Regions from separate parts of the Vogesella sp. LIG4 genome, predicted to be linked through region 3. Evidence: predicted binding sites of a transcription regulator. Region 3 holds the regulator's gene; each other region holds the start of a gene.
The links. The regulator FliA, encoded in region 3, starts transcription of late flagellar genes. The targets are predictions, from matches to a motif close to GCTAAAGNTNNNNNNNNNNCNGCCGATAAT.

Region 1 (9,699 bases), 1.9 Mb from region 3:
ATCGCCCTGTCCAAGACCGGCTACATCGAAGAAGCCGGCCGCTGCCTGGTAATGCAGACCATGGTGGGCAGCCAGCGCATGATCATGGTACTGCTGGACGCCAACGGCTCCGCCGCCCGCGTGAACGACGCCAAGTCGATCAAGACCTGGCTGGAAGCGCACCCCAATACCTGGCTGTCCGGCTAAGCATAGTTGGCCGCATGCAAATGGCCGCCCTCGGGCGGCCATTTTGTTTGGCTGACGAGCGTCAATTGGGGCGCAAGGGGAAACGCACCCAATCGCCCACCTGCACCTTCTGGCTGCTGCTGCGCAGCCGGGCCATGGCCAGCCGTGGCTGCACCTGCTCCACTTCCAGATCGCCCACTACCTGCTCCGGCACCCCCAGCACACTGCCATCCAGCCGCTTCACCTCGCTGTTGGGGCGCGGCTTGTACAGCAGCAGGCGATCGCGCACCGCCAGGCCATCCAGTGCGCCGGCCGACAGGTAGATGCGGTCGCCTTCCACCCGCACCACGCGGCTGCTGAACGGCAGGCACTGCATGGTGTCGTGCAGCTTGCCGGCAATCGCCGTCAGCGTCTGGTCCAGCAGCCGGCCGTAGTCCGATTTGGCCAGCGTGCCGGTATCGAACAGGTGCATGGAATCCACAGCGACATTGCCGCGCGCCTCGCGCGTCACCTGCTCGCGCAGCAGCACGCCGCCGCTTAGCGCATCGTACAGCCAGTATTCCACTACCAGCCGCCGCTCCACCGGTACCTGCTTGATGGAGAAGCCCAGCAGGCCGGACATCGGCCCGGTGTAGTACATGCCCTGCTCGGCCTCGTTGGTGTGATCGAACAGGATGGGCCGCGGCTCGCGGCGGGTGACGCTGGTATCCAGAATGCGCCCGGCCAGCACGAACTGCACGCCTTCACGGTTGCCGATGTCGCGCACGGTATCGGCCGCCTGCATCGGCTCCTGAACCTTGCCGTCCGGGAACAGCGACATATTGCCGGCATCCAGCGCCTGCACGTCGCGCTGCTGGTTCAGCCGGCGCACCAGCTCGGCAGGGAACCAGCTGGCCATGCTGCCCAGGTCACCGGCCTGCATCGGCTGCTGCAGCGGGAAGTAGCTGGCCAGCAGGCGCCGCGCCAGGAAGCGCCCCGGCGGCAGCGCCGCGCGCTGGCACGATGCCGCCGCCACACCGCCCTCGTTCGGCGCCGGCGCCGCCGTATTGCCCGGCGGGTCGGTATCGTGTTCCACGGTGACGATCAGCATGCCGGCACGCTGGGTTTCGCTGATCACCCGCGTCTTGCCCGGCAGGCTTACCGGGCCCACCATCAGGCTTTCCGCCGTTACCGCGCCGTTGTTCACCTCGCTGCTGCCCTGCAGCGCCCCCTGGTGGGTGATGGCGATCTGGCGCAGCGCGTCCTCGATGGCTGCCTGGCGCGCGGCCACGCGGCCAACCTCCAGCGAAGCCATGCCCTCGGCACGGTAGATTTCCGCCATCGCAGGCAGTGCCAGCAAAACAAACGCCGCCCCGAAGGCGGCGCGTAACAGACTGGATGTTTGCATCATTTCTCAGTGCGAAACGTAGAAGTCTCCACCGTAGACGCAGCCGCTCTCGGTACAGCCGAGCTTGCTGCCATCGTTGGCCGGCAGCACGCGGGCGGCGGTGGCTACGTTGCCGGTGGTCGCCAGAGCCGTACGGTAAGCCTTGAAGAAGCCTTCGTCCAGCACCACTTCGGCAATGCTCTCGCTGCTGCCGTCCGGCTTGAAGTCGGTGGACAGCAGGCGCACCCCGCGCAGGTAGGCATCCACGTACACGCGGAAGCTGTCATTGGTGGCCACCAGGTTGCCCACCGCGCTATTGCCGGACAGTTTGAAGCCCTGCACCTGTTCCGCCATCGCACGGTAGGCGTCCAGCTGGGCAGCACGCATGGCCAGCAGGCGGCGCTGCACCAGCGACAGATCCTTGCCTACCGGTGGCGCGCCATGGCCCACCACGCGCACGCGCAGCGCATTGTATTGCTCCGGCTTGGGGCTGCCGGACTCGGCCAGCGGGCCGGCATAGCCGCCGCCCAGCATGATGCCGTTCTGGGTCATGGTCGGCTGGCGGGCAATACCCGCCTGCTCGCTGCTGCCGGCGGCAACCGGCGTTTCGTCCACACTGGCCGGCGGGTTGGCCGCAGGCGCCGAAGCCACAACCATCCATTGCTGGCCGGCCGGGGTGTCTGACGTGGCAGCGCAGGCGCTCAGCGCCGCAACGGCCAGCAGGCCGGGAATCAGTCGGGTAAGGTTCATGGTATTGCTCCGCTTCTATTCATATCCTTGTACAGCGTGTCAGCTTTATCGGCTATCCGGCTTAAAGCTTGAGGATATTTACAAGCTGGCACTTCAAGACCGGCCCGGCCGCCGCACAGGCCGCGCTGCCGGCAAACGGCGGCCATGCTACACTGCCGGCCGTCATTTCCCACACGGAACGCGAGCATGAAAAAACTGCTGTCTTCCCTGCTGCTGATGCTGCCGCTGGCGGCACTGGCCGCCCCGAGCGTCGAACTGAGCACCAACAAGGGCCCGATCACCATCGAACTGGACCCGGCGCATGCTCCCAAGACGGTGGAGAACTTCATTGCCTACGTGAAAGCCGGCCACTATAACGGAACGCTGTTCCATCGCGTGATCGACGGCTTCATGATCCAGGGCGGCGGCTTCACCGCGCAGAACAGCAGCCTGGTGGAAAAAGCCACCCGCGCGCCGATCGCCAACGAGGCCGACAACGGCCTGAAGAACGTGATTGGCACCATTGCCATGGCACGTACCTTCAACCCCAATTCGGCCACCGCGCAGTTCTACATCAACGTGGCCAACAACGACTTCCTCAACTTCCGCAGCAAGACACCGGAAGGCTGGGGCTACGCCGTGTTCGGCAAGGTTAGCGCCGGCATGGATGTGGTGAACCGCATCGCCAAGGTACGCACCGGCTTTGTCTCCGGCATGCCGGATGTACCGCTGGAGCCGGTGATCATCACCAAGGCCACCTATAAACCCTGAGCAAAACCAAGGATTACCCCATGATCAAGCTGACGACCAATTTCGGTGACATCGTTCTGGAAATGTTTGCCGACAAGGCCCCGAAAACCGTGGCCAACTTCGAGCAGTACGTGCTGGACGGCCACTACAACGGCACCATCTTCCACCGCGTCATCAACGGTTTCATGATCCAGGGCGGCGGCTTTACCGCCGACATGGAACAGAAGGACACCCGCGACACCATCAAGAACGAAGCCAACAACGGTGTGTCCAACAAGACTTACACCATCGCCATGGCCCGCACCCCGGACCCGCACTCCGCCAGCGCGCAGTTCTTCATCAACGTTGCCGACAACGACTTCCTGGACTTCCGCACCGAGAGCATGCAGGGCTGGGGCTACTGCGTATTCGGCCAGGTAGTACAAGGCCAGGACGTGGTTGACCGCATCAAGACCGTGGCCACCGGCCGTGCCGGCGGCCACCAGGACGTGCCGCTGGATGCGGTGGTGATCGAGAAGGCCGAGATCATCCAGGGCTGATCCCTGCCTGCCGAACCCGGGCCGCCTTGTGCGGCCCTTTTTGAATCCGAAGCGATCATGGCCATCCATTTCATTTCCGACCTGCATCTGCACGACGAGGCCAGCTGGCTGGGCGAATTGTTCACCCGCACCCTGGCCGACTGGCGCGGCAGGATCGATGCGCTCTACATCCTGGGCGATCTGTTCGAATACTGGGTGGGCGACGACGACAGCACCCCGTTCAGCGCAGCCATGCTGGCGGCGATGCGCGACTTCGCCGCCGTGACGCCGCTGTACGTGATGCGCGGCAACCGCGACTTCCTGCTGGGACCGGGCTTTGCCGCCGCCAGCGGCGCCACGCTGCTGGACGAGCCGCACCTGCTGCAGGTGCACGGCCGCAGCTACCTGCTGGTGCATGGCGATGGCGAATGCGCCGACGATGCCGCCTACCAGCAATTCCGCGCCATGGTGCGCCAGCCGGCCTGGCAGCAGGCCTTCCTGCAGAAGCCGCTGGCCGAACGCCACATCATTGCCCGCCAGGTGCGCGGCATGAGCGAGCACAAGAAGCAGACCCAGGGCATGACCGAGATCAGCGACGTCACCCCGGCCGCCATCGAGACACTGCTGGCCGCCTACCCCGGCGCCACGCTGATCCACGGCCACACCCACCGCCCGGCGCGCCACGAACACCTGGTGAACGGCGAGGTGCGCGAACGCTGGGTCATCGCCGACTGGCACGGCGGCCACGGCGGCTACCTGCGGCTGGACAGCGTGGGCCTCAGCGCCCACCCGCTGACGCTGCATCACCACTAGGCTATCGCGACACCAGCGCAACAAGGCCCGGCCATGCCGGGCCTTGTGCTTTTCCCGCCCCGCACTTTGCCGGCCATGCGGCCAACGTTGGCCGCATGCACCCCGCAGGCAAGGGTTTTCCCGCAAGGGGCAGCCCCAACAGACAGTGCCTTGTTCTGTCGCTACAGTCCGCCCCATGCGCGGTAAAACCCGCTTGCCAGCAAGGACAAGCAGCCGCGGCATCCGACACAACAAGGAGAGAAACGCATGTGGTCACACGTTTATGACCCGTTGGGCAACCCGTGGCTGTCCACGCTGGCGGCAGGCATTCCCGTCATCGTGCTGCTGGGCGCGCTGGGTATTTTCCACGTCAAGGCACACAAGGCCGCGCTGCTCGGCCTGGCCACCTCGCTGCTGGTGGCGGTGGGCATCTTCGGCATGCCGGTCAGCATGGCGGCCAGCGCCACGCTGCTGGGTGCGGCCAACGGCCTGATGCCCATCGGCTGGATCATCCTCAACGTCATCTTTCTGTACCAGCTCACCGAGCGCAAAGGCCAGTTCGCCATCCTGCGCGAATCGATTTCCGGCATCACCACCGACCGTCGCCTGCAGCTGCTGCTGATCGCCTTCTGCTTCGGCGCCTTCTTTGAAGGTGCCGGCGGCTTCGGCACCCCGGTAGCGGTAACCGGCGCCATGCTGATCGGCCTGGGCTTCTCGCCGCTGGCCGCCTCCGGCCTGTCGCTGATCGCCAATACCGCCCCGGTAGCCTACGGCGCGCTGGGCACCCCGATCACCACCCTGGCCAAGGTAACCGGCCTGGATGTGCTGCAGGTGTCGTCCATGGTGGGCCGCCAGATGACGCTGTTCGCCATCCTGGTGCCGTTCTGGCTGCTGATCGCCTTCTGCGGCTGGCGCAACACCATGCGCATCTGGCCGGCGGTACTGGTGGCAGGTCTCTCGTTCGCCATTCCGCAGCTGATCGTGTCCAACACCATGGGGCCGGAGCTGGTGGCCGTGATCGCCTCGGTATGCTCCATTGCCGCGCTGGTGGCCTTCCTGAAAGTGTGGCACCCCAAGGAGATCTACACCTCCACCGCCGGCACCATGGGTGGTGAAGCGGCCAACGGCGCCAAGGCCATCGTGGCCGACAAGCACCACGGCTACAGCACCGGCGAGGTGATCCGCGCCTGGCTGCCGTGGCTGATCCTGTCGGTATCGGTATTCGCCTTCGGTTCGCCGTCGGTGAAGAAAGTGCTGGACGGCATCTTCGCACCGGAAATCAAGTGGCCCGGCCTGCATAACCTGATCTACAAAATGCCGCCGGTAGTGACCGCCCCGCACCTGGAAGCCGCGCTGTACAAGCTGAACCTGCTGTCCGCCACCGGCACCGGCATCCTGCTGGCCGCGCTGATCTCGGCGCTGATCATGGGCTACCGTCCGCTGCAGATGCTGAAGGTGTACAAGGAAACCTTCTGGTCGCTGCGCTACTCGCTGATCACCATCGTGGCCATGCTGGCACTGGGTTACGTTACCCGCTTCTCCGGCGTGGACATCACCCTGGGCCTTGCGTTCTCGCACACCGGCGCGCTGTACCCGTTCTTCGGCACCCTGCTGGGCTGGCTGGGCGTGGCGCTCACCGGCTCCGACACTGCGGCCAACGTGCTGTTCGGCGGCCTGCAGAAAGCCTCGGCGCAGCAGCTGGGCCTGTCGCCGGTGCTGATGACCGCGGCCAACTCCGCCGGCGGCGTGATGGGCAAGATGATCGATGCGCAGTCCATCGTGGTGGCGTCCACCGCCACCCAGTACTACGGCAAGGAAGGCGTGATCCTGCGCTTTGTGTTCCTGCACTCGCTGGCGCTGGCCTGCCTGGTGGGCCTGGTGGTAACCGCCATGGCCTATCTGCCGCCGTTCACCGCGCTGGTAATCCACCCGTAAGCTACCCGCTTTCCGCTTCGACGCCCCGGCATGCACCGGGGCGTTTTTGCGTCCGCGGCCAGGGTTGGCCGCATGCGCCGGTTGCAGCCAAGGTGGCGGCCCGTCGTTCGAACAGCTTCAAATCTGCGGCAAATTTGCCGATACTAGCGACATTATTCATCCACAATCCATAACAAGGGGGGCTATACCATGTCCATCATCAAGGAATTCCGTGAGTTCGCCATGCGCGGCAACGTCATCGACCTGGCCGTCGGTGTGGTGATCGGTGGCGCCTTCGGCGCCATCGTCAAGTCGCTGGTGGACGACGTGATCATGCCGCCGATCGGCCTGCTGATCGGCAATGTCGATTTCGCCAACCTGTTCTTCGTGCTGAAGGAAGGCACCAAGACCGCCGGGCCGTACGCCTCGGTGGCGGCCGCCAAGGCCGCCGGCGCGGTGACGCTGAACATCGGCCTGTTCATCAACGCGCTGGTGAGCTTCATCATCGTGGCCTTCGCCATCTTCATGCTGGTGAAGGTGATCAACCGCCTGAAGCGCGAAGAGAAGGAAGAAGCTCCAGCCGCGGTCACCACCAAGGAATGCCGCTACTGCCTGTCCAGCATTCCGCTGCAGGCCAGCCGCTGCCCGTGCTGCACCTCGCAGCTGGACTGAGCTGCCCGCCGCTGCATGCACAAGGCCGCCCACGGGCGGCCTTGTTTGTTGGTGGCTGCACATTGCCCCCCGGCTCAGCTGGCACCCTCGCCCAGCTGTGACTGCTGGTAGTTGGCAAGACCGGTCAGCTCGATCAGATGCAGCTGCTGCTCCAGCCAGTGCGCGTGGTCGTTTTCGGTTTCCTCCAGCAGCACCATCAGCCCGTCGCGCGTCACGTAGTCGTGCGCCTTCTCGCAGGCGGCAATCACGCTTTTCAGCTGTTTGGCCACGCGATATTCCACGTCCAGATCGTTGCGCAGCATGGCCGGCACGTCTTCACCCACGGCGATCGGCACCCGGCGCGCCACATTGGGCTTGCCGCCCAGGAACAGGATGCGGGCGATCAGCCGCCGGGCGTGTTCCAGCTCGTCCTGCCGCTCGTGGTCGATGCGCGCGAACAGCCGCTGCAAACCCCAGTCGCGGTACATCTCGGCATGAATGAAATACTGATCCGCCGCCGACAGCTCCTCGGCCAGTAAATCGTTGAGCAGATCAAGGATCTTTGGATCGCCTTGCATATATCCTCCCGGGTTGCAGCGCAGTGGCATCACTTCCGGATTCTAGAACAAGCGCAGCAGCTTGCCCGCCGTTTACGGCCAGGCAGCGGGCCCCGCGGTGGCGTGCCCCCGGCACAGCCAGTACAATCGGGCGATCAAGGCATTCTTTAAGAGCAGACGATGACAATCAAATCGGACAAATGGATTCGCCGCATGGCGGAAGAGCACAAGATGATCGAGCCGTTCGTCTACGATCAGGTCAAGAATGTCGAAGGCCAGAAAGTGATTTCCTTCGGCACTTCCAGCTACGGTTACGATATCCGCTGTGCCGATGAATTCAAGGTGTTCACCAACATCAACAGCACCATCGTCGACCCCAAGAATTTCGATCCGGATTCCTTCGTGGAAGTCTCCGGCAAGGGCTACTGCATCATTCCGCCCAACAGCTTCGCGCTGGCACGCACCGTGGAATACTTCCGCATTCCGCGCTCGGTGCTTACCGTGTGCCTGGGCAAATCCACCTACGCGCGCTGCGGCATCATCGTCAACGTCACCCCGTTCGAGCCGGAATGGGAAGGCTACGTGACGCTGGAGTTCTCCAACACCACCCCGCTGCCGGCCAAGATCTACGCCAACGAAGGCGTGGCACAGGTGCTGTTCTTCGAATCGGACGAAGTCTGCGACGTGTCCTACAAGGACCGCGCCGGCAAGTACATGGGTCAGGTTGGCGTTACCCTGCCACGCCCGTAAGCGCACGCTTTCAACAGCCACGCGGCCCGATGGCCGCGTTTTTTATTACTTACGATTTCGTACTCGCAATTTGGGTAGCCTGTTCTAGGATGAAATTCAGAGTCGGCCAGTATTGGCCGGTTTGGGCACAGCAAGCCGTTTCTTCCTGAGCGTTGTGGTTCCCCCTTGCCGCATCGCTCTTTTTTTGCCGAATCGGCAAGAACACAATTCAATTGCGTGCAATTTTCCCCCTGCCCGCCACAACGCAATCAACACCCATGAACATCTACCAATACCGCGTTCACGGCCTGGATGGCCGCGATGTCCCGCTGGCCAGCTACCAGGGCCAGGTGCTGCTGCTGGTGAATACCGCCAGCGCCTGCGGCTTCACGCCGCAGTACGCCGGGCTGGAGCAGCTGCACCGCGATTTTGCCGCCGACGGCCTGGTGGTGATCGGCTTTCCCTGCAACCAGTTCGGCCAGCAGGAGCCGGGCAGCGCCAGCGAGATCGGCGCCTTCTGCCAGAAGAATTACGGCGTGAGCTTTCTGATGAGTGACAAGATCGATGTCAACGGTGCGAATGCCGACCCGCTGTGGCAGTTCCTCAAACACCAGAAGGCCGGCGTACTGGGCAGCCGCCGCATCAAGTGGAATTTCACCAAGTTCCTGGTGGATCGCCAGGGCCGCGTGGTGGCGCGCTACGGCTCGCTGACCAAGCCTGCGGCCATGGCCGAGCACATCAAGGCCCTGCTATGAAACCGCAGCTGCGGCTGGATGCCCAACTGTGCTTTGCACTGTATGCCGCCAGCCGCGCCATGACCCAGGCCTACCAGCCGCTGCTGGCGCCACTGGGGCTGACCTACCCGCAGTACCTGGCAATGCTGGTGCTGTGGGAGTGCGACGGCATCAGCGTCAAGGCCATGGGAGAGCGCCTGCAACTGGATTCCGGCACCCTCACCCCGCTGCTGAAACGGCTGGAAGCCGCCGGCCTGCTGCAGCGCCGCCGCAGTAGCGAGGACGAACGCAGTGTGCTGCTGCACCTCACCGCCGCCGGCGCAGCACTGGAAGAGTTGGCCGCAAGCATCCCGGCCACCCTGCTCTGCCGCCATGGCGGCAGTGACGACGGCGACCAGCGCGCCCAGTTGCGGGACACCCTGCAGCTGCTGACCCGCCGGCTGCAACGCCCTCCCGGCAGCTGAAATGCAAATGGCGCCCATACGGGGCGCCATCGTCAGCTATCCGGCTATCCGTCAGTAGTCAGATTTTCTCGCTGGCCCGTTCGCACGGGCTATCCAGCAACTTGTTGGCCATGATGGCCAACTGGTCCAGATCGTCATCCAGATGCGCCTGCATATGGCGCAGGGCGCCGCGCAGTATCGCGCCAGCCAACAGGGCCTCATCGCACTGGAACACTTCCGCCATCGCCCGCAGTTCGCCGCAGCACTCGTGGCACAGCGGCACGGACAGGTGACGCACGGCGGGGGCATGCAGCAGCGGCGCCAGTTCCTTGCCATCGGCACGGTGGGCTT
Region 2 (9,699 bases), 1.5 Mb from region 3:
CGTGGACGTCGTCCCCGTCTTGCTGGATGTCAGCAGCAGCTTGCCTGAGCCATCCACCGACACGCTGACGGTTGCGCCATTGGCAGACAGGGTGCTATCGGCATTGATGGCACTTTGCAAGGTACTGGCCAGGGTTGCCGCCGTATAACTGCCGGTAGGCAGCGATAGCGCACCGCTGGTCTGACCATTGATCTTGACACTGAAGCTGGCTGCGGACGTCACATTGATCGTACCACTCAATACGCTAGCCCCCAGCAAGGTACCATTCTGCACCGCGTTCAGGTTGATGGCGTAGTTGCCGGTCTGAGTGCTACCCGATGCCGCACCGAACTTGATCTTGCTATCGGTCGGGGTACCTACCGAACCGAACAGCTTCATCACATCGTCCGGGTTGCTGCTGATAGCTGCCGACAATTTGCTGCTGTCCAGCGACAGGGTGCCGTCCTTCTGGAAGGTCAAACCGATATCGGCCGGGCGGGTATACGCGCCCCCCACATCCTGAATCGCCGAGAACACTTCGTGCAGGCGAGTCTGGATTGAGCGGATGGTGGCATCGCCAGCCAGCGGCGGTGCCTGGCGCTGCTGGCCGGCAGTAGGCGCCACACTGGTATCCACCTTGCTGACATCGTTCAAGGCCTTGTTCAGGTCGTTGTAGCTTTTGACAAAGGCCTGGATCGCCTTCTGCACACCAGTGCTGCTGCGCGATACGTTGATGCTGGCCGGGGTATCGGTGGCAAGATTGACCTTCAGCAGGTTGAAGGTCAGCCCGCTGACCGCATCGGTTACCGTATTGCTCTGCTTGGTAATCGCCATGCCATCCAGTTCGAACTTGGCATCCTGCGCCGCCTGCACCTGGGTCAGCTGGTTACCAGCGCCGGTCGGGTCATTGGTAATGGCATTCAGGCTGCTGTCACTGCTCTCGATTTTCAGCGTGCTCTTGGTGCCGGAGGCAGACGTGAACAACAGCCGGTTGCCGGTACCATCGTTCACTATGGTTGCCGTCACCCCGATATTGGCCTTGTTCACCGCATCACGAATACCGCTCATGGTGGAGCCAGCAGGAATGGAGACCTGCTGCGGAACCTTGTCCGGGTTCAGCGTAAACGAGGTAGCCGGCGGCGTGCCAGCAGTGGTCGTGGTGCCAAAGCTGAAGGTCAGGGTACCACCGCCAATCGGCGTGGTCGTACTGGCAAAGGCAGTAGTGGCCAGCTTCTGGCTTTGCGCCAGCTGATCCACTCGCAACTGGTAACTACCTACCCCGGCGGTGCTGTCTCCGGAAACGGTCACATAGTCCGTTGCCGAGCTGGAGGCCTGGATGGAGTTGAACTTGCTGCTGTCTTCCAATGACTGGACCGATGTCTGGAAATTCGACAACACGCCCTTTACCTGACCAAAAGCAGATATCTGCGCAGTCAGATTGCCTTCCTTGACATCGAGCAGTTGCAATGGCTGGGCTTCTACTGCCATCAGCTTGCTGATCATGTCGTTAACCGGCAGGTTGGAACCGATACCCGCCGAGTTCAGCGTACCCGTGCTTACACTAGCCATTGCAATACTCCTTCATCAAGCGTGCTGTTCCACCAGCACACCCAATACCTTGTCCAGATTCTTGGCAATGCGCAGCATATCTTCCGATGGCATCTGCCGCACTACCTGGTTGGTTTGGGTATCGATTACCTTCACCACCTGCATGCCGGAGTCTTTATCGATAGAAAAGTTCAGCGAACGGCCGTAGCTCTGCATGGCGGCACTGACTTTCTCCACCGCCTTGCGCAGCTCCTCATCGGAAGCCCCGGACTTGTGGCCCTTGTCCGCAGCATTGGCCGCCTGCACCGCCTGTGGCGATACGGCTACCGCGGCAGCGCTATTGTGCGCGGCAGCCGCGCCCTGACCGCGCGATGCCTGGTCGGTATTATTACCGCTGACAGTAGGCAGCACACCCGAGTTAGCAAGATTACCCAGAATATTCATCGTCACTCTCCATGGGCAAAAACCCGGCAGCAGCGCTGCCGGGTTTCATTACACCATTACTACCGGCCCGCTTAACGCAGCAGGGACAGTACGCCCTGCGGCAGCTGGTTCGCCTGCGCCAGCATCGCAGTACCAGCCTGCTGCAGCACCTGGCTCTTGGTCAGGGTGGCGGTTTCGGAAGCGAAGTCGGCATCCTGGATACGGCTACGCGACGCGCTCAGGTTCTCGGACGAAGACTGCAGGTTGGAGATGGTGTTCTGGAAGCGGGACTGCAGAGCACCATACTGTGCGCGCTGACCGTTGATCGCCGACAGAGCCGAATCCACAATCTTGATCGCTTTTTGTGCACCAGAGAACGAACTCACGTCCAGCGAAGCAACAGACTGCAGCGAGGAGGAGCCTGCCAGAGCAAAGCCGGAGCCAGCATCGGTCACCGAGAAGCTGTGGTCGGAGTTCAGGCGTACAGAACCGTTAACATACGACACACCACCAGCACCGGCAGCTGCATCAGCTGCAGACAAGGCGGCGGCCGCGTTGGCTGCAGTACCGTCCTGACCCGCTGCGGTGTAGGCAGCAGTATTGAATGTAGTAGCTGCCAGCGTGCTGTTGTTGGTCAGACTGATATCGTTACCCGAGGCGTTGGTCAGCTTGATGCCGCCATACTGGCTGTCGTAAGCAGCCGTTACGCCGGTTTTACTGGACTGAGCGTTAAAGGCATTGATCGCTTCGGTCAGGTCACTGGAGCTGGTAGTGGTCGCGCCGGTGGAGAAGGAAACGGTTACCGGGCTGGCTGCCGGGTTGTCCGACACCACGCTCACAACATAGGAGCTGTTGGCTACCAGACCCGACAGGTTGGCATCGGTTTCGGCAGTAGCAGTCACACCGGTCTGGCTGGTCAGGTTGTTGATATTCTGCGCAATGGACTTGGCAGTATCACCGGCAACAGTGGTATAGGTTGCGGAACCCAGCGAACCACTCACTGCAATGGCTTTACCGGCAACCAGGGCGGTTGCGTTACCCGCTGCAGGGGCGTTCACGGACAGGTTGTTGTTACCGTAGTTGTTGGTACGGAAGTTGGCCGCGGTGGTGGTAATGGTCTGGCCGGCGTTGGCGCCAACCTGGAACGACTGGCTGCCACCGGTACCATCCAGCAGGTTCTGGCCGTTGAACTGGGTGGTCTGGGCGATACGGTCGAGTTCCGAAGTCAGCTGGCCCACTTCAGACTGCAGGGCCTGACGGTCGGATGCGGTGTTGGTGGAGTTGGACGACTGTACGGCCAGTTCACGGATACGCTGCAGCACGTCACCGGAAGATGCCAGCGAGCCTTCAGCAGTCTGCGCCATGGAGATACCATCGTTGGCATTGCGACGCGCCTGATCCATACCGCGGATCTGGCTGCTCATACGCTCGGAAATCGCGAGACCAGCTGCATCGTCCTTGGCGCTGTTGATGCGCAGGCCGGAGGACAGGCGCTGCAGGGTAGTCGACAGGGTGTTCTGCGAGCTGGACAGGTTGCGTTGTGCGTTCAGCGAAGCAACGTTGGTGTTGATGGTCAGCATGGTAGTGCTCCTTGATATTCCATTCATCGGGGCGTTTGAGCTGTCGGCCCCATGCCGATGCTACCGCCTTCATGATGTATATCGTCGCTGCCCACACTTACTTTAGGGGCGATTCACAAGTTTTTTCACCAGTCGCCCGGTGTTTACCGGCTGTGTCTTGAAGCATCCAGTTGTGATAGCAACAACCAAGACCCTGGCCATTGCGACGCTTGCCTGTGTTATAGCCTCAGCCAGCAAGCGTCGCGGCCTGCCTGCCGGCTAAGGTTGGCCGCAAAGCGTGGCCAGCAACTGCTGCACCTTGGCGATGCCGCTGGCCAGCGCATCCTCGGCAAACACGATGTGCTGCTGGCAGTCGCCCTTACCTGCCGCCCAGTTCGCCACCAGGCACACATTGGCATAGGCCACGCCCAGCTCCCGTGCCAGCACTGCCTCCGGCATACCGGTCATGCCCACCACATCGCAGCCCTCGCGCTGCAGGCGACGCACTTCCGCAGCGGTTTCCAGCCGCGGCCCCTGTGTTACCGCGTAGACGCCGCCTTCATGGTAGGCAATGCCGCTGGCGCTGGCTGCTGCCACGATCTGCTGGCGCAGGGGCTCGTCGTACGGGCGGGTGAAATCCACCCGTACCGGCGGGCGATCCGGCCCCTCGTAATAGGTGTGCGCCCGGCCCCAGGTGTAATCGATCATGTCGTCCGGCACCACCAGCATGCCGGGCTGCATGTCCGGGCGGATGCCGCCCACGCTGCCGATGGCCAGAATGCGCTTCACCCCCACGCTGTGCAGCGCCCAGATATTGGCGCGCGCGTTGATCTCGTGCGGCGCGATCGAGTTGCCATAGCCGTGACGCGCCATGAACACCACGTTCTGCGTACCGATGCGACCGAAGGTCAGCGCGCAGGACGGGTCGCCATAAGGAGTACGCACCACCTGGCGATGGGTGATCTGCAGGATGGGAAGCTGGGCGAGGCGACTGCCCCCGATAATTGCAAGCATGGTTGTTATCCTTATTGTTCAGTCTGGCAACTGCTCCTGACCGCCCAGCAGCGGCAGCAGCAACAGCCAGTGTTCCACCTTGGTCATGCCGGCCTGCTGAAATGCCTGGTAGCACTGCAGCAGATAGCTGGGCACATGGATGTTGACCCGGTAGAACAGGTAAATGAGTTCGGCCGCGGCCTCCTGCGGCAGGTTCCCGCCGCGCGCCTGCGCCAGGCCTGCCAACCAGAAGCGCAAGCTCAAATATTCGATGCACAGCATTTCCACATCGGCCAGCAAATTTCCCACCGACGGGAAATATCGCATTGCCGCATGATTGAACAGCACGCGCCGCAAGGTGGCATCCATGGCCGCCATGCCATCAATAGCGGCAAAACCGTGCGCTAGCGCAGCGGCATCTGCACAGTCCGTCGCAAACCCGTGCAGCGCTTCTTCGATCAGCTGCAGATAACGCTGTGAGCGGAAATCGATATTCGCCCGCACCCGGCTGGCGGCAGCCATGACCTTGACATGCAGCAGATCATGGCGGCGCAAGGCATCCAGCTCGGACAGCAAGCGGCCATCCAGCAACTGCTGCTCCCAGTCCGCCAGCAACCTTGCCACCTGCGCTTCATCGGCCCCATGCTCACCAAACAGTGGCTGCAGGGCTTCCGCCAGCAGCAGCATCACAGCCAGTGACTGCCAGGCAGGCAGCTCCACCGTCGCCAGCAGGGTCAGGAAAAACTCGCGCACCTGGCGTGCTGCCGGGCTGGCCATCGCCGGGGCTTCCTGCACTATCGTGCCCGCCCGTACCGAGACTGGTCGCAGCTGCAATTGCAGTGCATCCTCGCTGGCCAGCAACAGCCGCACGATCTCCGGACAAGCCAGCGTGGCATATTGCTCAGCCTGGTTACCCGCCATCTTGGTAACGCGAGGAAAAGCAGAACACACGTCCGGCAGCATCTGCTCGCCACACTTCTGCTGCAAGCGGCACAGCCGCTCCGCACTCAGGAACTCACAGTTGCCACGCTCATCCTGCTGCCTGGACAGATAGCCATAGCTGGCACTACCCGACTTGCCCTGGCCACGGTGCAATGCGTGCATGATCACCGGTTTGAGCTCCCTGTCCGGCAGCCCCTGCAGGCGTGAGTAGATGTCATGGTCCACCGTCACATCCAGACCGTGGCAGCAATCGTCCGGGCAGGCCTGCCCAAGGCAGGAAAAGTGCTCCAGATAGACGGGCGTTACCACTTCCAGCATTTTCGAGTGCGACATTACATCCCCCTGTATTGAGCGTACCTGCTTCCAGCTTGGCATAACCGGCCGGAAATCAAAATGAAAATGCCCGCAAACGCGGGCATGTCTTCAACAGGGCAGGCTTATTTCAGCGCGTGGATCGCCGGCAGGTTACGCCAGGCGCCGCGCACGTCCATGCCGTAGCCGAACACGTAGCGATCCGGCACGTCGATGCCCACGAAGTCGGCAGCGATCGGTTTTGCCTTGCTGATCAGCTTGTTGGCGAACACGCCGCTGTAGAAAGCCTTGGCGCCCATGGCCAGTACCTTGTCGCGGATGGCGGCCATGGTGTGGCCTTCGTCCAGAATGTCGTCCAGCACCAGCACCACGCGGTCGCGTACGTCTTCCTTCGGTGCGGTTTTCCACACCAGCTCGCCGCCCTGGGTCTTGTCGCCGTAGCGGGATACGTGCACGTAGTCGAAGTCCAGCGGGAAGATCAGTCGCGGCAGCAGCTGGCCGGTGAACACCACCGCACCACCCATCACGGACAGCACCAGCGGGTAGGTTTCACCCAGTTCGCGTGTGATGTCGGCGGCCATACGGTCTACCGCTGCATCCACCTCCTGGGCGGAGAACAGGATGTCGGAGCTATTGAGAATACCGCGTGCTTCGGCGACGTTCGGCATGATGTTTCCTTTCAAAATACAAGCGCCGCCTTTGTCGGCAAGGCGGCGAAAAAAAGTCAGTTTAGAGGGTATCTCGAAAAATCAGGATTTCTAAGCGAGACAAGGCGCGAATGAAAAACTCCGACGCAGCATAGGTTTGATATGTAAGGAGGAGTTTTTTGTAAGCAACGCAGTATCGCAACGAAAGCTGGCGTTTTTCGAGCTACCCGAGGGTTACTTCTGCGGCAGGCTGGCCAGGTAGGCGGCGAACTCGCGGCCAACCTCATGATGCTTCATGCCCAGCTCCACCGTGGCTTTCAGGTAGCCGATCTTGGAGCCGCAGTCATAGCGCACACCATCGAAGGCGTAGGCCAGCACCGGCTCTTCCTTCAGCAACGCGGCAATGGCGTCGGTCAGCTGGATTTCGCCGCCGGCGCCGGCCGGGGTGTTGATCAGCTTGTCGAAAATGCGCGGAGTCAGGATGTAGCGCCCCACCACCGCCAGGTTGGACGGGGCCACGTCCGGATGCGGTTTTTCCACGATGCTGGTCACCTGCTCGCGGCCCTGGCCGTTCGGCTGGATTTCCACGATGCCATAGGAGCCGGTTTCCTCGCGCGCCACGGTTTCCACGCCCAGCACCGAGCTGTGGGTCTCGTTGAACACGCGCACCATCTGCTCCACCGCGCCCGGCTCGCCGTCGATCAGGTCGTCGGCCAGGATCACCGCGAACGGCTCGTCACCCACCACCGGCTTGGCGCACAGCACCGCGTGGCCCAGGCCCAGTGCCTCGGTCTGGCGGATGTAGATGCAGCTGACGTTGTCCGGCACGATGCCCTGCACCAGTTCCAGCAGCTTCTTCTTGTTGCGGTTTTCCAGCTCGGTTTCCAGCTCGTAAGCCTTGTCGAAGTGGTCTTCGATGCTGCGCTTGTTACGGCCGGTGATGAAGATCAGTTCGGTAATGCCGGCGGCCACCGCCTCTTCCACCGCGTACTGGATCAGCGGCTTGTCGACGATGGGCAGCATCTCCTTCGGGCTGGCCTTGGTGGCCGGCAGAAAGCGGGTGCCCATGCCGGCAACCGGGAAAACGGCTTTGGTGATTTTTTGCATAATGACCTGATTTTTCAATACAAGCATTAAGAGCCTGGCTACGATCAGCTGCGCGTCGGCGATACTGCGTTAAAAACACCTTCGGAATGCTCATTGACTTCATGTCAACTCCGCTTCCTCAGCTGTTTTTGCCTTGTCTCGCCCTAGCTCGCAAGATCGTAGTCCACGCTCTAACGAATGGCCGCCATTGTAGGCGTTTTAGCCGCCGCTCTCCAGCAAGGCCAGCAGGCCGGCCTCGTCCAGCACGCTCACCCCCAGCTCCAGCGCCTTGTCGAGCTTGCTGCCCGCCTCGGCGCCGGCCACCACGTAGTGGGTCTTCTTCGACACGCTGCCGGATACCTTGCCGCCGGCCGCCTCGATCAGCGCCTTGGCCTGGTCGCGGCCCATGGTGGGCAGGGTGCCGGTGAGCACGAAGGTCTTGCCGGCCACCTCGGCGTTGCCGGCGCTCGCCTCCGCCTGCGGCGCTGCCGCCAGGGTGTCGCGACAGTAATCGGCAATGGCCTGCAGCGCGGCGCGGTTGCCGGCCTCGTCCAGCCAGTCGGCCAGTGCATTGACCACCTCGGCCGGCAGGTCGAGCTTGATGATCTCCACCCGCGGGCATGCGGCCAACGTGGCCAGCTCGCCCTGCTGCGCCGCCAGCTGCTGCGCGCGCACCTCGGTGAGCCGCGGCACGCCGAGGCGGGCGTAAAGGTTGGCCGCAGCCAGCTTGTCGTGCAGCTGCGCCCGGGGCGCATGCTCGTCCGCCGGCGCCACGCCGGCGGCCAGCAGCGCATCGATCACCTGCTCGTTCTGCGCTTCGGCAAAGAATTCGGCAATGGCATCGGCCACCACGCCGCCGATGTCCGGCAGCGCCGCCAGCACCGCACGCGGCGCACGGCGCACCTTGTCCAGGGTGCCCAGCCAGTCGGCCAGGGTCTTGGCGGTGGATTCGCCGACATGGCGGATGCCCAGCGCAAACAGCAGCCGCGCCAGCGGCGGGGTCTTGCTCAGCGTGATCGCCTCGATCAGGTTTTCCGCCCACTTGGTGGCTACCTTGCCGGCTTTCACCGTTTCCGGGGTGATGCCCTCCTGCTCGTCGGCGCGGCGCTTCATCTCCAGCAGATCGGCAAGCTGTAGCCGGAACAGGTCGGCCACGCTGGCCACGTAGTCGAACTCCACCAGTTTTTCGATGTAGCGCTCGCCCAGGCCGTCGATGTCCATCATGCGGCGGCCGGCAAAGTGCTGGATCGCCTGCACACGCTGCGCCTTGCACACCAGCCCGCCGGAGCAGCGCGCAATCGCTTCGCCTTCCTCGCGCACCACGTGGCTGCCGCATACCGGGCAGGCAGTGGGCAGGCGGTAGGCCGGGTACATCGCTTCCTCACCGCCACTGAACAGATCGCCGCCGGACGTTGAGCGCATCGGCCGCTCGGCCAGCACCACCGACACCACTTCCGGAATCACGTCGCCAGCTCGGCGTACGATCACCGTGTCGCCGACGCGCACATCCTTGCGCCGCACCTCGTCCTCGTTGTGCAGCGTGGCATTGGTCACTGTGACGCCGCCAACGAACACCGGCTGCAGCCTCGCCACCGGGGTGATCGCCCCGGTGCGGCCAACCTGTTCCTCGATCGCCTCCACCCGGGTCAGCGCTTCCTCGGCCGGAAACTTGTGTGCAATCGCCCAGCGCGGCGCGCGCGACACGAAGCCCAGCCGCTCCTGCAGTGCACGGCTGTTCACCTTGTACACCACGCCGTCGATCTCGAACGGCAGGCCGGCGCGCTGCGCCAGCACGCCTTCGTAGTAGCCGGCCAGGCCGGCGGCGCCCTGCACCACCGGGCGCAGCGCGGCCGCCACCACCGGGAAGCCCAGCGCCGCCAGCCAATCCATTTCGCCGGCGTGGGTGGCGGGCCAGTCGGCGCCTTCCACCTGGGCGATGGCATAGGCGAAGAACGACAGCCGGCGCTGCGCGGTGATGCGCGAATCCAGCTGCCGCAGACTGCCGGCGGCGGCATTGCGCGGGTTGGCGAAAGTCTTGTCGCCACGCTCGCGCTGCGCGGCATTGAGCTTGTCGAAGTCCGCCTTCAGCATCAGCACCTCGCCACGCACTTCCAGCAGCGTGGGAAGGTTGGCCGCATGCAGCTGCAGCGGCAGCGAGCGCACGGTGCGGATATTGGCGGTAACGTTCTCGCCACTGGCGCCGTCGCCAC
Region 3 (9,699 bases):
CCCACTCCGCCATCAGCCAGCAGATCCGCCTGCTGGAAGAGCAGCTGGGTGTGACGCTGTTCATGCGCGAAGGCCGCGGGCTGCGGCTTACCGAAGAAGGGCGCTTCTACGCGCTGCAGATCCGTTCCGGTCTGGCCGAACTGAGCGAAGCCACCCGGCTGGTACAGGCGCGGCCGCGCGAGGGCGATCTGGCGGTGGCGGTGCTGCCGTCGTTCGGTTCGCAGTGGTTGCTGCCGCGGCTGCATCGCTTCCAGGCGCTGTATCCGCGCTACCGGGTGAGCATCCGCGCCAGCCTGGACATTCTCGACCTGCGCCAGGGGCTGGTGGATGTGGGCATCCGCATCGGCCAGGGCGACTGGGAGGGCCTGCAGCAGCAGAAGCTGTTCGACGACGAATTGTTGATGGTGGCGGCGCCGGCGTTCAACGGTGGCCGCCTGCCGCAGACGCCGCAGCAGGTGATGGCCGGGCCGCTGATCCGCTCGGTGGAAAGCTGGCAGCCATGGTGCCAGCTGGCCGGCATCGAGGAGCCTGGCGAGGCCTGGCTGTGGATCAACGATTCAAACCTGATCCTGGAGATGGTGCGCCAGGGGCAGGGCATCACCCTGGAGCGGCGCAGCCTGGTGCAGCGCGACCTGGAGGCCGGCCGGCTGGTGCAGCTTACCGGCATCGTGGCGCCGTATCCCTACCCGTGCTGGCTGGTGTGGCCGCCGCGCGAAAGCTCGCGCTACAAGCAGGAAATCTTTGCCGACTGGCTGCAGCAGGAGGTGGCCGATTACCTGGCCGGCCTGAGGCGCGGGGCGGAATAAGCTTGGCCGCAGGCGCGCCGAGGTTTTCCTGACCGGCAGCTTTTGGTACCGTGTCGGCCATGAAGATCACCCGCCATATCCCCCGCGAAGAAATCAAGGCGCTGCCGCTGTTTGCCGGCCTGGCGCTGCCGCAGATCACCCTGGTGCAGGACGAGGCGGCGCTGGCCGCCGCGGCCGAGCGCCTGGCCACCGAGCCGGTGCTGGGCTTCGACACCGAGTCGCGGCCAACCTTTCACAAGGGGCAGCAGCCCACCGGGCCGCACCTGGTGCAATTGGCTTGCGCCGATCATGCCTGGCTGTTCCCGCTGGGCGAGGGGCCGATGCCGGCCGTGTTGGCCGCCTTGCTGGCGCGCCCCGGCCTGACGCTGGCCGGCTTCGACCTCAGCTCCGACCGCGCGCACCTGAAGAACCGCTTCGGCGTGACCGACCTGGCGCTGCTGGACCTGGGCAACCGCTTCCAGTGCGAAGACAAGCGGCTGACCATCGGTGCGGTGCAGGCGGTGGCGCAGCTGTTCGGCCAGTACTTCCGCAAATCCAAGAAGGTGTCCACCTCCAACTGGTCGCTGCGTGAGCTTAGCGAGTCGCAGCAGCTGTATGCGGCCAACGATGCCTGGGTGGCGTACCGGGTGTGGCTGGCGCTGCAAGGCTGATCGCGGCTGTGCCCGCTTTGCGCCGCAACGCCGCCGCCCGGCGCGGGTGAAGCCGGCGGCGAATCGTGGTAGTCTCAACGCCCCGCCGCCCGGCGGGTTTTCCTTTTTATCGAGTTCAGCATGCTGTTTGATCGTCCCCTCGCCATCGTCGACCTGGAAACCACCGGCGGCCACATCACCCGCGACCGCATCACCGAGGTGGGCGTGATCCTGATCGACGGCGAGCAGGTGGAACGCTTCGACATGCTGGTCAACCCGGGACAGGGCATTCCGCCGTTCATCGAGGAGATGACCGGCATCAGCGATGCCATGGTGGCCGATGCGCCGCCGTTTGCCGCCATTGCCGACGGTCTGCTGGAAAAACTGCAGGGCCGGCTGTTCATCGCCCACAACGTGCGCTTCGACTACGGCTTCCTGAAGAACGAATTCAAGCGCGTCGGCATCAAGTTCCGCAGCGAGGTGCTGTGCACCGTCAAGCTGTCGCGCAAGCTCTACCCGCAGCACTACAAGCACAACCTGGACAGCATCATCCAGCGCCACGCCATTCAGCTGGCCGACCGCCACCGCGCCATGGCCGATGCCGAGGCGCTGTACCAGTTTCTGCAGCAGTCGCTGGCCACGCTGGGCCGCGATACGGTGGAAACCGTGGCTGCCGAGCTGATGGCGCAGCCGGCGGTACCGCCGGGGCTGGACCCGGAGGTGATGGACAATCTGCCGGACGTGCCGGGGGTGTATGTGTTCTACGGCGAAAACGAGCTGCCGCTGTACGTGGGCAAAAGCAGCAATCTGCGCAACCGCGTGCTGGCGCACTTTGCCGGCGAGCATCGCCAGCACAAGGAGCTGCAGCTGGGGCCGCAGGTTCGCCGGGTGGAATGGCATGAAACGCTGGGCGACTTTGGCGCCCAGCTGCTGGAGCTGCAGCTGATCAAGGAACTCAAGCCCATCCACAACCCGCGGGGCCGGCTGGAGCAGGAGCTGTGCTCCATCCAGCTGCAACAGGGCGGCAGCGGTTTCCTGCTGCCGCGCATCGTGCAGGCGCGCGAGGTGGATTTCTCGCGACTGGACAGCCTGTACGGCCTGTTCCGCAGCCAGAAGGAAGCCAAGAAGGTGCTGACCGAGCTATGCACCGCCAATGGTCTGTGCCAGACCTGTCTGCAGCTGGAAAAGCGCGGCGCACGCAAGGGCGCCTGCCAGGCGCACCTGCAGGGCCGTTGCAAGGGTGCCTGTGTCGGCAAGGAAGAGCCCGGCGATCACAATATCCGCCTGCTGCACGCGCTGTCGCGGCTGCAGCTGAAGAGCTGGCCGTATGCCGGGGCGGTGGCGGTGCGCGAAACCGACCCGGTGAGCGGCGAGTGGGAGGAGTATCTGTTCGAGCGCTGGTGCTACCTGGGCCTGCGCCGCAGCGGTGACCGCCAGCCGGCGGGCAAGCCACGCTTCGACCACGATATCTACAAGCTGCTGGCCGCCTTCCTGCGCAAGCCCGGTGACAACGCCACGGTGATCGAGCAGCCGTAGCAGGCATTCCAGGCTACCCCAAACGATAACGCCCGCATGCAGCGGGCGTTGTCGTTTGGCGTGATGGCTTAATCGGTAATGGCCAGGAAGCCGCGCAGCCGCGCATCGATCTGCCGCGGGTTCTCGCCGTTGGCGATGGCGACGATGCCCTCGATTACCAGCTCGCGCGCGGTGCTTTCCAGCGTGATCAGGTGCTTGAGCTTGTTGGCGATCGGCAGGAACAGCAGGTTGGCCGCACCCACGCCGTACACGGTGGCAACGAAGGCCACCGCGATGCCGCTGCCCAGCTTGGACGGGTCGGACAGGTTCTCCATCACGTGGATCAGCCCCAGTACCGCACCCAGAATGCCCATGGTGGGCGAGTAGCCGCCGGCGGATTCCCACACCTTGGCCGCCAGCTTGCGCGCGTGTTCGTGGCTTTCCAGCTCCAGCTCCAGCACTTCGCGGATCAGTTGCGGCTCGGCGCCGTCCACCAGCAGCTGCAGCGCTTTGCGGGTGAACAGGTCCTTCTGGCTGTTCAGATTGCTTTCCAGCGCCAGCAGGCCGTTGCGGCGCGCGGTATTGCTCCAGCCGACGATGTCCTTGATCTGCTTGTCGTATTCGATGCCGGGCGGCATGAATACCCAGCGCAGCATCTGCAGCCCGGTAACGAACTGGCGCGGCGTCGATTGCAGCATCACCGCACTGGCGGTGCCGCCGATGACGATGAGAAAGGCGGTGACCTGTACCAGCGAGGCGATGTTTCCGCCTTCCAGCGCCTGACCGGCCAGAATGGCGGTCAGGCCCCCCAGGATGGCGACAAAACTGATCTTGTCCAAGATTGACGATTCCGTTTACTGGCGGCGCAAAAGGTTGGCCGCATCACACCCAGTCGCGCAGGCGGCTGCGCAGGCGGGTAATGGCCTGGCTGTGCAGCTGACACACGCGCGATTCGGAGACGCCGAGTACGGCGCCGATTTCTTTCAGATTCAATTCCTGCTCGTAGTACAGGCTCATCACCAGCTGATCGCGCTCCGGCAGCAGCTTGATGGCTTCCACCAGCGCACTGCGGAAGGCATCGCTGGCCAGTACGTCGACCGGTTCCGGGCTGTTGTCGTCGGCGACGTTTTCCACCTGGTTGGCGCTGCCGCCTTCGTCATCGGCATTGTCGTCGAAATGCACCAGGCTGATGCCGCGGCATTCGCCGAGCATTTCCTGGTACTGCTCCAGCGGCAGGTCCATGTAGTCGGCGATTTCGCTTTCCAGCGGCGCGCGGCCCAGTTGCTGCTCCAGCTTGTGGATGGCGTCCTCGATCTGACGCGAGTTGCGTCGCGTCTGGCGCGGCATCCAGTCCTCGCGGCGCAGCTCGTCCAGCATGGCGCCGCGGATGCGCTGGCTGGCAAAGGTCTCGAACAGCACGCCCTGGCTGACATCGAACTGCTTGGCCGCTTCCATCAGGCCGATGATGCCGACCTGGATCAGGTCGTTGATATCGACGTTGGCCGGCAGCCGCGCCACCATCATGCTGGCGAGCTTCTTCACCAGCGGGGTGTAGCGTTCGATGTCGATCTGCTCGCGGGTGGCGGCAACCTGCGCATAGGCACGCATCTTGTTATGGGTTGCCATGGTCAATTTCCTGTCAAATCGGCAAGTGATTTGCTGGTCATCAGCAGTTGTTCCAGATAGCTCGCACGCTGCGCCTGGCTGTCCGGCGCGTGCCAGTGCGGCAGCATCTGCGCCAGCTGGCTGCAGGCCTGGGCCGCCTCGCTGTCGCCGAATGCTTCCACGGTGGGGCGGCGCAGCGTCTGGCTCTTGCGCAGGGTATTGTCGGTTGGCACGAAGCCCACCCAGCGCAGCGCCACCGACAGGTAGTCGCCGGCCACGGCGCTGAGGCGGGTGAACACCGCCTGCGCTTCGTTGAAGTCGCGGGCCTGGTTCACCAGTACGTTGAAGCGGCGGCGCGCGTAGTCGCCGGCCAGCCGTTTCAGGCTGGCATAGCCCTGGGTGAGACTGTCCGCGTCCGGGCTCAGTACCAGTACCAGGTTGTCGGCAATGCACAGCGGTGCCGGGTCATCCACCAGCGCGGGCGGGTCGATCAGCAGTACGCTGTGGTCGGTTTCCAGCGCGGCGAATTCGCTGGCCAGCCGGCGCCACAGCCGCGGCGACATGCGGGTGCGCTCCTCGTTGCTGGCCACCAGGTTGATCAGGCTCAGGCCGTAGCGATTGTTTACCAGCAGGTCGCTGACACCGCCCAGGCTGATGGCCAGGCTGGCAAAGCTGGCGCTGGCGGGCAGCCCCAGGCGGCGCGCCTGGTGGTTGCCCGGCTGGTGTTCCACCAGCAGCGGGCGCTGGCCGCTCATGGCCAGCGATGCGGCCAACTCGCCCACCACGCTGCTCACGCCGCTGCCTTCGCCACCGAAGAAGGCGAAGGAGGGCGGGTAGTGGTAGTGGGCGCTGGCCTGGCGCAGTCCGGATGCCTGGTCAACCATGTGTTACCCCAGCCAGCCGGATTGTGCGGCGTTGACGAGGCCCAGTTCGTCGCCGGAAGGGTTGAACGGCGATTGCTGCTGAGCGGCACGCAGGGCACGGTCGATCAGCAGCTCGGCATGTGCGGCGTGGATGTCTTCCGGCACGCGCTGGCCGTTGGTGACGTAGAACAGGCGCAGGCGGTTGCGGATCACCACGTCCAGGCTGGGGCCCAGCGCCAGCGCTTCGTCGATCTTGGACACAATGGCGCCGGCCAGGCCGTCGCCCTTGTAATGGCGCACCACGTCTTCCAGCGTGTGGCCGTCGGCATTGGCCGCCAGCAGCAGCAGGCGCTGCACCGGGCGGCCGGCCTGGCTGAACATGTCCAGCTGCGTCTGCACCCGCGCATCGCGCTGGCTCATGCCCACGGTGTCGATCAGCACGATCTTGCGCGGGGTGAGATCGGCCAGCGTGAGCTGCAGGTCGCCTTCGTTCTGCACCGAGAACACCGGCACGCCGAGGATCTTGCCGTAGATGCGCAGCTGGTCCTGGGCGCCGATACGGTAGGTATCGGTGGTGATCAGCGCCACGTTCTGCGCACCGTGGCGCATGGTGGCGCGTGCGGCCAACTTGGCCACGGTGGTGGTCTTGCCCACGCCGGTGGGGCCGATCAGCGCAAAGATGCCGCCGACCTCGATGGGGTCGTGCTGCGGGTCCATGCACTTGAGGTTGTGGATCAGCGCCGAGCGCGCCCATTTCTGCGCCACATCGCCGTCGTACTGCGGCGGCAGCTTCTGGGTGAGCTGGCGGATCAGCGCCGAGCTGAAGCCGGCGGTGAGCAGGTGGCGGAACAGTTCGGCGCGGTTGGGGGTGCGCTGCTCCATGTCCGACCAGGCAAAGCCGGCCAGCTGGCTTTGCAGCAGGCTGCGCAGCTGCTTGATTTCGTCGCTGATCTGCTTGAGTTCCTGCGACATCTGCTCGCGTTCGGCATCGGTTTCGGCGCCGCTGCCGCGGGCGGCGGCGGGCGGCGGAGTCGATGGCCGGCGGCTGGTGTTCTGCTGCACGTGCTGCAGGAAGGATTGCGGCAGCTCCTGCTCCACCGGGGCCGCTGCAGCCGGCGCGGCAGCCGGGGCAGGGGCCGGGCGTGGCGGTGGCGCCGCCGGCGGTTCTTCCAGCGGTTCCACCGGCATGGCATAGGTGCGCGCCAAGGCGCGGTTTACCGCCGGAGACGGGTTGGCCGCAGGCTTGGGTGGCGAGGCGGCCGGTATGCGCGAGGGCTGGGCGGGCGCGGCAGTACCCTGCGCCGCCGGCGGTACGGTATTGCGCGGCGGCTTGGGCTGCGCCGGCGGGGTGAAGGTGGTGGCCAGCGCGGAAACGTCAGCATCGGCAACCGCCATGATCTCTACCCCACCGCCCAGTGTCGGGCGATTGGACAGGATCAACGCATCAGCGCCAAGTTCTTCCCGAACCTGGCGCAGCGCGTCGCGTGTTGTTTTGCCGTAGAACTTTCTGACGACCATGCCTTAGCCTCTGCTCCCCCCAATCACCGCAATTATACGAATGGATTTACTGTCGGGTATCTCATTATGAGAAATGACCTTCAGCTGCGGCAGCGCCCGGCGCAAGAAGCGTGCCAAAAGTGGTCGTAAACCAGGCGGTGTAAGCAGTACCGGATTGTAACCCTGATTTTCAACATTTTCTGTTTCCTGCGCCGCATTGGATAGCAGGTTCTCGGCAAGGCCAGGTTCCAGCCCGCCGCCGGCCTTGCTGTTCACCGCCTGCAGCAGGATGTTTTCCAGCTGCGGCTCCAGCGTCATCAGCGGCAGCTCCTGCTCGCCCGGGAACAGCTGCTGCACGATGGCGCGTGACAGCGCGGTACGCACTGCGCTGGTCAGCTCGTCGATATCCTGCGACAGGGCAATATGGTCGGCCAGCGTTTCGATGATGGTGCGGAAGTCGCGCAGGTGGATGCCGTCCAGCAGCAGCTGCTGCAGCACCTTCTGCAGCACGCCGATGGGCACCACCTTGGGCACCAGGTCCTCGATGAGCTTGGGCGCTTCCTTGGCCACGTGGTCGATCAGTGCCTGCACCTCTTCGCGACCCAGCAGTTCGGCGGCGTGGGTCTGCAGCAGGTTGGACAGGTGGGTGGCCACCACGGTGCTGGCATCCACCACGGTGTAGCCCAGGTTCTGCGCCTCGTCGCGCTTGCTGGCGTCGATCCACACTGCCGGCAGGCCGAAGGCCGGGTCGGTGGTGGGTGTGCCTTGCAGCTCGCCACTGACCTGGCCGGGGTTGATGGCCAGGAACTGGCCGATATACGCCTCGCCCTGGCCGATCTCCACGCCCTTGAGCAGGATGCGGTAGGCGTTGGGGCGGATTTCCAGGTTGTCGCGGATGTGAACCGCCGGCACCAGGAAGCCCAGTTCCTGTGCCATTTTCTTGCGGATGCCGCGGATACGGCGCAGCAGCTCGCCATCCTGGTCGCGGTCCACCAGCGGAATCAGCCGGTAGCCGACTTCCAGCCCCAGTGCATCCACCGGCTGCACGTCCTTCCAGCTCACTTCGGCCAGCGGCTGCTCGGTAACCGATGGTGGCGGCTGTTCCATCTCGACCACGGCGGCGGCTTCGGCCTGCTTGCGGACGTTCTTTTCCAGCCAGTGCGCGGTGGCGGCCAGGGTACTGGCAATCAGCAGGAAGGCCAGGTGCGGCATATTGGGGATCAGCCCCAGCATGCCGATGACGCCGGCGGTGAGGTAGAGCACGGTGGGGTTGGCGAACAGCTGGCCTACCAGTTGTTCGGAAATGCCTTTCTCGGTGCCCACCCGCGCCACCACCATACCGGCGGCGGTGGAGATCACCAGCGCCGGAATCTGCGCCACCAGGCCGTCGCCGATGGTCAGCAGGGTGTAGGTGGTGGCTGCCGAGCCGACATCCAGGTCGTGCTGCAGCACGCCGATGATCAGGCCGCCGACGATGTTGATCACCATGATCAGGATGCCGGCCACGGCATCGCCACGCACGAACTTGGAGGCACCGTCCATGGAGCCGAAGAAGTTGGCTTCTTCCGCGATCTTGCTGCGGCGGCGGCGGGCGTCGTCCTCGCCGATCAGGCCGGCGTTGAGGTCGGCGTCGATGGCCATCTGCTTGCCGGGCATCGCATCCAGGGTGAAGCGGGCCGACACTTCGGCGATACGGCCGGCGCCCTTGGTGATCACCACGAAGTTGATGATGGTCAGGATGATGAACACCACGATACCGATGGTGATGTTGTCGCCGATCAGGAAGTGGGCGAACGATTCGATCACCTTGCCGGCGGCGGCCGGCCCGGTGTGGCCCTGCAGCAGGATGATGCGGCTACTGGCCACGTTCAGCGACAGGCGCAGCAGGGTGGTGATCAGCAGCAGGGTGGGGAAGGAGGAAAATTCCAGCGGCTCGCGGGTGTTCACCCCCACCATCAGCACGATGATGGAAATCGCGATGTTGAAGGTGAAGAACATGTCGAGCAGCAGCGGCGGCAGCGGCAGCACCATCATCGACAACACCAGGATGATCAGGATGGGGCCGGCCAGGGTGTTGACGTCGACTTTCTTCAGCAGTTCAAGAAATTTGTTCATGCCGCGTTAGTGGGTGCCGGTGGGCGCCGTATGTTGAGTGCGTTTGCTTTCAGGGTCAAGCTCGGGCGGAACCTGCAGCTGCTCGGGGAATACCGGTGTGACGCCGCCGGCCTGTTCGTACTGCTGCAGCTGGTAAACGTAGGCCAGCACTTGCGCCGCGGCAGTGTACAGCTTGCCCGGAATGTCCTCGTTCAGCTCCACGTTGAAGTACAGCGCGCGGGCAAAGCTCGGCGCGCGTACCACGGTAACGCGGTGTTCCTTGCCTTTGTCGATGATGCGCTCTGCCAGCCGCAGCGAGCCCTTGGCGATCAGCCGCGGTGCGGCCATCTTGTCGTCGTACAGCAGGGCCACCGCGTAGTGGGTAGGGTTGGTCACGATCACGTTGGCCTTGGGCACTTCCTGCATCATGCGTTTGCGTGCGGCTTCGCGCTGCAGCTGGCGGATGCGGCCTTTCACTTCCGGCGAGCCTTCCTGCTCCTTGTATTCCTGTTTCAGCTCGTCCTTGGTCATGCGCAGGTTCTTCTGGTACTGCCACAACTGGTAGGGCACATCGAACACCACCAGCAGCAGCATGGCGCCCACCACCATGATGAAGGTGTGCTCCATCAGCCCCACCAGGTGGATCTGCGCCCGGTCCAGCGGCATGGCCACCAGGCCTACCAGGTCGCC

Region 1: PSELUDRAFT_RS11520 (LPP20 family lipoprotein) is a predicted target of FliA. The motif match lies at 2,326-2,355, and genes of this name have one in related genera.
Region 2: PSELUDRAFT_RS08125 (flagellin) is a predicted target of FliA. The motif match lies at 3,608-3,637, and genes of this name have one in related genera.

What each region holds. Positions count from the first base shown of each region.
Region 1 covers NZ_LT607802.1:2,431,204-2,440,902, reverse strand. The annotation lists gene pbpG (D-alanyl-D-alanine endopeptidase) at 1-186, shown strand, start outside; gene PSELUDRAFT_RS11525 (flagella assembly protein FlgT middle domain-containing protein) at 248-1,552, opposite strand; gene PSELUDRAFT_RS11520 (LPP20 family lipoprotein) at 1,559-2,281, opposite strand; gene PSELUDRAFT_RS11515 (peptidylprolyl isomerase) at 2,468-3,031, shown strand; gene PSELUDRAFT_RS11510 (peptidylprolyl isomerase) at 3,052-3,549, shown strand; gene PSELUDRAFT_RS11505 (UDP-2,3-diacylglucosamine diphosphatase) at 3,607-4,341, shown strand; gene PSELUDRAFT_RS11500 (L-lactate permease) at 4,588-6,255, shown strand; gene mscL (large conductance mechanosensitive channel protein MscL) at 6,445-6,906, shown strand; gene bfr (bacterioferritin) at 6,981-7,463, opposite strand; gene dcd (dCTP deaminase) at 7,623-8,192, shown strand; gene PSELUDRAFT_RS11480 (glutathione peroxidase) at 8,450-8,926, shown strand; gene PSELUDRAFT_RS11475 (MarR family winged helix-turn-helix transcriptional regulator) at 8,923-9,369, shown strand; gene PSELUDRAFT_RS11470 (hypothetical protein) at 9,428-9,699, opposite strand, start outside.
Region 2 covers NZ_LT607802.1:1,732,946-1,742,644, reverse strand. The annotation lists gene fliD (flagellar filament capping protein FliD) at 1-1,548, opposite strand, end outside; gene PSELUDRAFT_RS08130 (flagellar protein FlaG) at 1,564-1,971, opposite strand; gene PSELUDRAFT_RS08125 (flagellin) at 2,043-3,530, opposite strand; gene PSELUDRAFT_RS08120 (S-methyl-5'-thioinosine phosphorylase) at 3,789-4,523, opposite strand; gene fliB (flagellin lysine-N-methylase) at 4,542-5,777, opposite strand; gene PSELUDRAFT_RS08110 (hypoxanthine-guanine phosphoribosyltransferase) at 5,882-6,424, opposite strand; gene galU (UTP--glucose-1-phosphate uridylyltransferase GalU) at 6,638-7,510, opposite strand; gene ligA (NAD-dependent DNA ligase LigA) at 7,709-9,699, opposite strand, start outside.
Region 3 covers NZ_LT607802.1:230,865-240,563, reverse strand. The annotation lists gene PSELUDRAFT_RS01090 (LysR substrate-binding domain-containing protein) at 1-806, shown strand, start outside; gene PSELUDRAFT_RS01085 (3'-5' exonuclease) at 866-1,456, shown strand; gene PSELUDRAFT_RS01080 (exonuclease domain-containing protein) at 1,577-2,971, shown strand; gene PSELUDRAFT_RS01075 (flagellar motor protein) at 3,040-3,789, opposite strand; gene PSELUDRAFT_RS01070 (RNA polymerase sigma factor FliA) at 3,833-4,576, opposite strand; gene PSELUDRAFT_RS01065 (flagellar synthesis regulator FleN) at 4,579-5,439, opposite strand; gene flhF (flagellar biosynthesis protein FlhF) at 5,443-6,936, opposite strand; gene flhA (flagellar biosynthesis protein FlhA) at 6,940-9,030, opposite strand; gene flhB (flagellar biosynthesis protein FlhB) at 9,037-9,699, opposite strand, start outside.